Regions from separate parts of the Vibrio aphrogenes genome, predicted to be linked through region 1. Evidence: riboswitches for the same ligand, from Rfam matches in the RefSeq annotation. Region 1 holds a riboswitch; the other holds the start of a gene.
What was found. A riboswitch is a leader RNA that binds a small molecule or an ion and turns the genes downstream of it on or off. The one in region 1 is predicted to bind lysine.
Positions count from the first base shown of each region.

Region 2: linked by a shared signal. The riboswitch ahead of lysC (lysine-sensitive aspartokinase 3) and the one ahead of VCA1004_RS04745 (Na+/H+ antiporter NhaC family protein) in region 1 are both predicted to bind lysine.

Region 1 is NZ_AP018689.1:1,032,279-1,036,716, forward strand. Features, by position in the region: gene VCA1004_RS04730 (porin) at 1-32, shown strand, start outside; gene VCA1004_RS04735 (inosine/guanosine kinase) at 189-1,493, shown strand; gene VCA1004_RS04740 (H-NS family histone-like protein) at 1,575-1,991, opposite strand; lysine riboswitch at 2,335-2,568, shown strand; gene VCA1004_RS04745 (Na+/H+ antiporter NhaC family protein) at 2,686-4,269, shown strand.
Region 2 is NZ_AP018689.1:2,050,503-2,054,940, reverse strand. Features, by position in the region: gene metH (methionine synthase) at 1-48, shown strand, start outside; gene lysC (lysine-sensitive aspartokinase 3) at 276-1,640, opposite strand; lysine riboswitch at 1,813-2,047, opposite strand; gene VCA1004_RS09390 (pyridoxal-phosphate-dependent aminotransferase family protein) at 2,354-3,478, shown strand; gene VCA1004_RS09385 (PglL family O-oligosaccharyltransferase) at 3,703-4,438, opposite strand, start outside.

The DNA.
Region 1 (4,438 bases):
ATGTTGGCTTAGGTGCTCGTTTCTACTGGTAATATTCTTTAATCCTAATAGAAATTACACAAAAACCCAGTTTAATCGCTGGGTTTTTTTATTTCCTCCCAGCAAACGGTTGCTATCAATTGTTATATTGATGTAATGAAAATAGATGTCTACAATTCACTTCCCTGTTCATAACTTATACGATTAAAATGAAATTCCCCGGCCAACGTAAATCTAAACATTACTTTCCTGTTGATGCTCGTGATCCTTTAGTCAGCCAAGCGCAAGAAAGCAAACAAATGTCACTTACTCATATTATTGGGATCGATCAAACTTTGGTGGATATTGAAGCTAAAGTCAGCGATGAGTTTCTCGAAAAATATCAATTGAGTAAAGGTCATTCGTTAGTGATTGATGATGATAAAGCAGAAGCACTTTATAACGAATTAAAGCAATTTGACTTAATTTCCGATGAGTTTGCTGGTGGAACGATTGGCAATACGTTACACAATTACTCTGTGCTTGCTGATGATAAATCAACCTTATTAGGAGTGATGAGTAATAATATTAAGATTGGTAGTTATGGATATCGATATTTGTGTAATACATCAAGCCGTATGGATTTAAATTATCTACAAGGCGTAGAGGGTGCGATTGGACGTTGTTTTGCATTGATAAGTGAGAATGGTGAGCGAACTTTTGCGATTAGCGAAGGTAAAATGAATCAATTATTGCCAAGCTCTATTCCTGAATCGATTTTTGAAAATGCTTCCGCTTTAGTGCTGACTGCCTATCTTGTCCGATGTAAACCAGGCGATCCTATGCCAGATGCGACAATGAAAGCGATTGAATATGCGAAGAAATATAACGTACCTGTGGTACTGACCTTGGGTACTAAATTTGTGATTCAAGATGACCCTGATTATTGGCGACAGTTTATACAAGATAATGTGTCGGTATTAGCCATGAATGAAGAAGAAGCTGAAGCATTAACCGGGGAACATGACCCGTTATTAGCTTCTGATATGGCGTTAAGTTGGGTTGATTTAGTGTTATGTACAGCAGGCCCTGTGGGTTTATACATGGCTGGATATACTGAGAATGAAGCTAAACGTCAAACTAGCTTGCCTTTGTTACCCGGTGCCATTGCAGAGTTCAATCAATATGAATTCAGTCGTCCAACAATACGTAGCCAATGTAAACAACCGATCAAAGTTTACTCACATATTGCCCCTTATATGGGTGGGCCAGAAAAGATTAAGAATACGAATGGGGCAGGTGATGCGGCATTAGCGGCAATATTGCATGATATGGCTGCGAATAAATATCATAAAGAAAACATTCCTAATTCAAGTAAGCATGAATATCCATTTTTAACCTATTCCTCGTTTTCACAAGTGTGCAAATACGCCAATCGGGTTAGCTATGAGGTATTAGCTCAGCACTCACCACGACTTTCACGTGGATTGCCAGAAAAAGAAGACAGTTTAGAAGAGGCTTATTGGGAAAGGTAATGGTGTTTATTTAAGTCATTTGAATAAAAAATGGAGTCACAAGAGACTCCATTTTTATTTTCATTTGTTAATAATGAATCATTACTTGATTAGGAAATCATCGATTGATTTACCGGCATCTAACGCTTCTTGGATAGCTGAAGGGGTACGACCTTGGCCAGTCCAAGTTTTACGCTCACCGTCTAACATGTATTCATATTTTGCTGGACGTGGTTGACGCTTTTTACGTGTTTTTGTTTTTGCATCAGTACCATTCATTGCCGCAATTAATTCTTCTAAATCAATACCATCTTTTGCGATCATTTGAGCATATTCAGCAAGTTTCGCTTCACGTTCTGCTTGTTCTGCTAATTCTTTTTCTTCAATTTCTTTTCTTTCTTCGACAACAATAGTGAGTTTTTCAAGTAACTCTTCTACTTCCTGTAATGTAAATTCGTCGCGAGTGAATGCACGAAGACTACGAATATTTAAAAGCGCTGATTTTTTGATTTCCGACATATGGGATCCCTTACGATAAATTGCCTAAATTGATTCAGTAATAATATGCTTATAAGCAAAATTTAACTAATTTTATATTCGATATCTTTTTTAGTCAAAAATATATTTATATTATTTAAAATTTACGGTTGATATTTGATTTTTAACATCAACATTATTGATGTTAATTAACATATAAATTAATCAGTTTTATAGGACCAAGTTGATTAAAATAAGTTCCAATAAAAAATCATATTCGACATTTATCTTGCCATTTGATTTTTCATCATTACAATGACCCAAATCTTGCTAGAACCCTTTGTAAATAGGCTGTGAGTTAGCGATTTACAAGGTGAATGTTTTAGTCTGATGTAGAGGTGCAGTATTTAATAGTAATACACTTTAGGGTGATGCCAGTGAGAGTGTAGGAAAGGAAATATTGCCGAAGTGAGCGCTAACTGGTGCTATTAGTTGGTTACGGTTTATCAAAGCCACTCGCTGGGGTTACATTGAATAAGTGTAACACTGCCATAGTTTGCATATTGATGTGTTTAGGTCAATGTGTGGTTTTTTTCAGCTATGGAGCGCTACTGTAGACCTATGAAAGTAATGACTTTCAACGTTTATCAACAAGATTTTTTATTGTTTTACGATCGATTTCTTCAACAATATCCTTTCTGCAGTAGATCTCTAACCAATTTTGGTTTATTTGATCATGAATTTAATTGATTATACTTCTTCTGCCGCGGCGCTCTTGCCACCGGCCCTTGCCCTTACCATGGCGGTCTTGACCAGACGTGTTTTATTGTCATTGGGTTTAGGGATCATCCTTGGAGCGTTACTACTGACGAACTTTTCTTTGCTTGATACCGTGAGCTATACCAGCTCAACAGTGATTGGTGTTTTTGCAAGTGATGGTCAGTTGAATTGGGGCAGCATTTTTATCCTACTTTTCCTTATTCTGCTCGGAATGATGACAGCATTATTGACCTTGTCTGGCGGTACTTATGCTTTTGCAGATTGGGCCCAAAAGCGTATTAAAAGTAAACGTGGGGCTAAGTTATTAGCTGCATGGTTAGGGGTGTTTATCTTTATTGATGACTACTTTAACAGCTTAGCAGTAGGGGCGATCTCTCGGCCGGTTACAGATCGCTTTATGGTGTCTCGTTCTAAATTAGCCTATATCTTAGATTCTACCGCAGCACCAATGTGTGTCATTATGCCAGCCTCCAGTTGGGGGGCTTATATAATGACCGTAGTGAGCGGTATATTAATATCTCATGGTATTACCGAATATTCTGCTCTGGGTGCCTATATGCGTTTAGTTCCTATGAATTATTATGCTATTTTTGCTTTAGTCATGGTATTTGCTGTTGTTTGGTTTGATTTAAATATTGGATCAATGCGACGTCATGAAATTTCAGCTACCCAAGGTAAAAAAGATGATAAAGATGAAAATGCGATTGATTTGAGTGAAGAATCGGAAATTAATGAAAGTAAAAACGGTTCTGTCTCTTATTTAATTATTCCTATTATTGCTTTAATCGCAGCCACAATCTATTTCATGATTAATTCGGGAGCACAAGCGTTATCCGAAAGTGGTCAGTCTTTTTCTATTTTAAAAGCATTTGAAAACACGAATGTTGGTCAATCTTTATTTTATGGCGCAATAATTGGTCTTGGTTGTGCATTAGCGACAGTGTTTAAACAAAATATTCCGTTAAAAGATATTCTAATGACACTGTGGATTGGTGCGAAATCTATGTTTGGCGCAATTTGGATTCTTGCGTTTGCATGGACCATTGGCGCGGTGATTAAAGATATTGGTACTGGTGCTTATTTATCTACTCTAGTTGAAGGTAATATCGACGTACATTTGCTGCCTGTCTTACTCTTTCTTTTGTCTGGTGTTATGGCTTTTTCGACCGGCACCTCTTGGGGTACGTTTGGTATCATGTTGCCGATTGCTGGAGATCTAGCTGGAGCGACCGATCTTGCTTTGATGTTACCGATGTTGAGTGCAGTATTAGCTGGTTCAGTATTTGGTGATCATTGCTCACCAATTTCAGATACTACGATTTTATCGTCGACTGGTGCGCGCTGTAATCATATTGATCACGTTGCTACACAATTGCCTTATGCTTTAGCTACTGCTCTTGTTTCTTGTGTTGGTTTTATTGTTTTAGGGATAACTGATTCATCGACAATGGGCTTTAGCGCCGCCACGATAGCCTTCATTGTGGTGTGTATTGCTATGTCGATAGTTTCAAAGTCTAAAATGAAAAAAGCCTGTGCTTAATGATTGATATTAATGATTAATGTTGATGAAGTATTGAAAAGCTGAGCGTGCCTATGCTCGGTTTTTTTTTGCTCTTGATTTCATCTTGTTATCACTTAGGCTGAAATTTAAAAATAATTAAAATAAAGGGTTGAAAATTATCATCAGCTTAGTTAGTGTGAAGCTATAG
Region 2 (4,438 bases), 1.0 Mb from region 1:
TGGGATGAAGTGGAAATGGAGAAGTGGTTAGGGCCGAATTTGAGCTAAAGATAGGGAAGAGCGGTCCCTGGTCCCTAGTTCCTAGGTGGCGGAGGCTGTTAATTCTTCTTGTTTCTTCAAGCTATTTAGCTGATAAAATAAAGGCGATAACTTATTAACAGTTATCGCCTTTAATCTTTTTAAATTCTTAAACTTTTATTTGCTGAGTAAGGGATTGAAAGCGGATCCGAATCTTCTTTTCCTAGAAACTAGGGACTAGAACCCTCGTGCCTTCCTTATTCAAATAACTCTCTATGTAATACTTCTACCGCATGTTTGGCTTCTTGAGATTCTAATAAGAAACATAGATTATGGGGGCTAGCACCATAACAAATCATACGTAAGTTAACGTCTTCGAGCGCAGTAAATACTTGCTTCGCATAGCCTTTCTTAGCGCTCATTTTATTACCAATTAAAGCGACTAAGCTCAGGTTGTGTTCCACTTCAACGTTACACAGCTGTTCCAATTCTGCGCGGGCATCGACGGGCAGCTCTGGAGCTTGTCCTGAGGTGTTGGTTTGATCTAGGGTTAAAGAGACACTGACTTCTGAGGTCGTGATTAAATCAACGGAAACTTGGTACTTGGCCAAAATTGCAAAGACTTGCGCAAGGAAGCCATAAGTTTGGAACATATCAAGGCTGCGTAGTGTGACCATAGTTTGGTTGTTACGCAGTGCTAATGCACGAAACAGTGGGGCACTTTCGACTTGCTGACGAATCCAAGTCCCACCTTTTTCTGGTTCACGAGAAGAGCCCACAAAAACCGGGATCTTATGACGTAAAGCCGGAAGCAGAGTAGACGGATGAAGGATTTTGGCCCCAAAATTGGCCATTTCAGAAGCTTCACTAAAACTGATTTCAGGAATCGGAGTGGCTTTGGGCGCAATACGAGGATCGGTGGTATAGATCCCTGGGACATCGGTCCAAATTTCTAAACCACAAGCTTTGACCGCTTCAGCAATTAAAGCAGCACTGTAGTCACTGCCACCACGGCCTAAAGTAGTGGTATTGCCGTCCACATCACTACCAATAAAGCCTTGGGTGATCACCACATAGTCTTGGCAAAGTGGTGATAACTTTTGTTGTGCTAACGCCGAGATTTCAGGGATATTAGGCTCCGCTTTACCAAAGTCTCCATTAGTACGCAGAACTTCGCGGATATCAAAACGTACCGCTTGAATGCCACGTTCAATCATCAATTGAGTCAAAATGTGGGTCGACATTAATTCACCACACGCAACAATGTGGTCAGTCAGTTTATCGCTCGATTGAAATGAGGCTGCCTCAGCCATACCGGCTAAGATCTCTAAAATATCATCAACCGCTTGTTTGGTTTTTTGCTGATCAGAAAAGTGTTCAATGATGGAATAATGAATGGTTTTTAGTTCGGTAAAGATAGCGTCACGATCATTGGGATTTTGTACACCTAATGCTAATTCGACTAAGAGATTGGTGACGCCAGAACAAGCGCTGCTGACGACCAGTTTCGTCGTCGGGTTATTTTCAATGATAGTGGCACAACGACTCATGGCATCGAAATTTGCCACACTAGTCCCACCAAATTTTGCTACGTTAAATGCGCTCACGGCATAGTCTCCCATTTGATACCAATCAGAGCGTGAAAGCCTCACACTGTTTTTCTATAAATAATGATGATTGGTATTACTTCATAAATACTTATCAAAATTGGATAAGCAAACGTCCATTGTTGAAGAGCGATTTCTTAGAGCAGGGCAATACATAGAGGCCAACACCGAACAGTGTGACCATGCAAACCTGAGAAGCTCTTCACCATAAAGTATGGTGACAGTTGACAGGATTCAACCTGTACAACCGATGGGAAATAACCGTATAAGCTAAAGATGCAACTAAGGTATTTAGCAGCTTTAATTTATCAGTTTAAATGCCCGAGCATTTACCCATCTCGGCGTAACTCCCCCTGAATGATTGGTGTTGGATATCGGGATCCACCGACCATCTGCCTGGGTTACGCTCCTCTTCTTAGTTAATCTGAATTCAGATTAGTGTGATGATCCATCGTGTGAGTCACCACGTTCCTTTCAACCTAAATTAGGCAGAAATGAAGCTACATTGAACGTTGTTGTTGGTGAAAAGTCAATCATCGAAGTAAGAGAATAAGCATTTTTTTCGAGTTGATTTGATGGCGATAAAATTCAAGAATGTAGATAACATGTTCTTTGAGCTTATTGCTTAATTATTGGTACTTGTAGCACACACTTTCCGTTTCCCAAACATGATCGAAAGATGATGCCAACGGAGATTATAATAATGGATGATACTATTAAGGATATTTATGACTTTTCAACGTTTTCTTCCACCACGCCGAATTTTAATGGGGCCAGGGCCTTCTGATATTTCCTCTGATGTTTTACAAGCGTTAAGTCGTCCTACTGTTGGACACTTAGACCCTTTGTTTATTGGGATGATGGATGATGTCAAAGCTTTGCTAAAATACGCTTTTCAAACGGAAAATGAATTTACCATTCCTGTTTCAGCACCCGGCAGTGCTGGCATGGAAGCTTGCTTTGTGAACTTAATTGAACCAGGCGATAAAGTGATCATTTGCCGTAATGGTGTCTTTGGTGAACGAATGCGTGAAAACGCCCTTCGCAGCGGTGCCGAGGTGGTGCTGGTGGATGATGAATGGGGGCAACCTGTCAGTGTTGAGAAAGTGAAATCCGCTTTCATGGAACATAGTGATGCCAAAATATTAGCCTTTGTGCATGCTGAAACCTCGACCGGCGCATTAAGTGATGCCCAAGCGCTCTCTCAAGTTGCCAAACATTATGGCGCATTGACCATAGTGGATGCGGTGACCTCATTAGGTGGCGTGCCTTTGAAAGTCGATGAGTGGCAATTAGATGCGGTTTACTCTGGGAGTCAAAAATGCTTATCGTGCGTCCCGGGGCTATCCCCAATCACCTTTTCTCCTAACGCGATCGCAAAAATCCAAGCACGTAAAACGCCAGTACAAAGCTGGTTTCTCGATCAAAGTTTAGTATTGGGCTATTGGAGCGGGGAAGGAAAGCGCAGCTATCATCATACGGCTCCAGTCAATAGCTTGTATGCGTTACATGAAGCCTTGCTCGCTTTATATCAAGAAGGGCTTGAGAATGCGTGGCAACGTCATGCTGAAATGCATCAAAAATTAAAAGCTGGCCTAGAAGCTTTAGGTTTTCAATATGTGGTGGATGAGGCGCATCGTTTACCTCAACTTAACTCTGTTTATTTACCTGAAGGGGTGGATGATGCCAGCACTCGTCAACAGTTATTACAACAATATAACCTTGAAGTCGGGGGAGGCTTAGGGGCTTTAGCCGGTAAAGTGTGGCGTATTGGTTTAATGGGTTATAGCGCAAAAAATGAAAATGTCGCGCTGTGTTTGAAAGCGTTGCAAGAGACGATCGAAGGTAAATAAGTAAATAAGTAAATAAGTAAATAAGCACCGAGTCCTTATTCTGGCCATAAAAACACAATCATCGTGACAAGTCGCTATTGGTTGACAACATAGCGAAGGATGGCGAGTAAAAGGAGAGTGATTAGGACAACGAGTGAAGAGAAATCCGGCGCTCGTTGTCCATTTTTAGATTGTAGAGAGTCCTAAGATATGCCTCTAAAAACTCGCTATTAGGACCGATAAAGCTATTCTTTTTCCGCTCCTGAAATCGCTTGAGCCGCAGATAACGCCGCTGCGCGAGAGGCTCTTTCTTGTGGTGACAGATAACGAATTTTTGAAAAATCTTGCTCAGGGAATAAAAATTCAGCCTCTTTACGTATTTCAGCGGCTTTTTTATCTTCTCCGATACCTTGATAAGCCACAATTAGGTTGGAATAAAAGGCGGCGCGAGGTTTACGTTTTATGATTTCAGTAGCCCACTCAATATAAGGTTGAATGTATTCTGGTTTATCCAAATGTAAGCCAATATTCATTTGTGTATGATAGACATCCCAATCAAATCGATCTTTCCAAACACTTGGGTTAGACACCTGATTCAATAAATCGGGATTCAGTGGACGAGTATATTCAAATCGACTGAGGACATAATTCGTATGTAATGCGGTTAACATGAAAAAGGCCGTGACGATCGGAATGAGGAGAGAAACCACACGCAATAGGCTTTTTGATACATGAGCGAAAGCAAAGGTTTGATATTGAGACGTTAATTGGTCGACCCAGTAAATCAAGATAACAAATATGATCCAGTGGATCGCAGAATGATAAAATGGATATTCTAGTTGGGTATGCAGCACGATCGGGAAGAATAACCCCACGAGGGCAAGATGAGTTCCTTTCGGGGATTTTCTGACTCTGCGAAATACCGCAAGTGCGGCGAGGATTAATCCAAGAATAGGGAGGATTCCGCCTTCTACCGCCCAA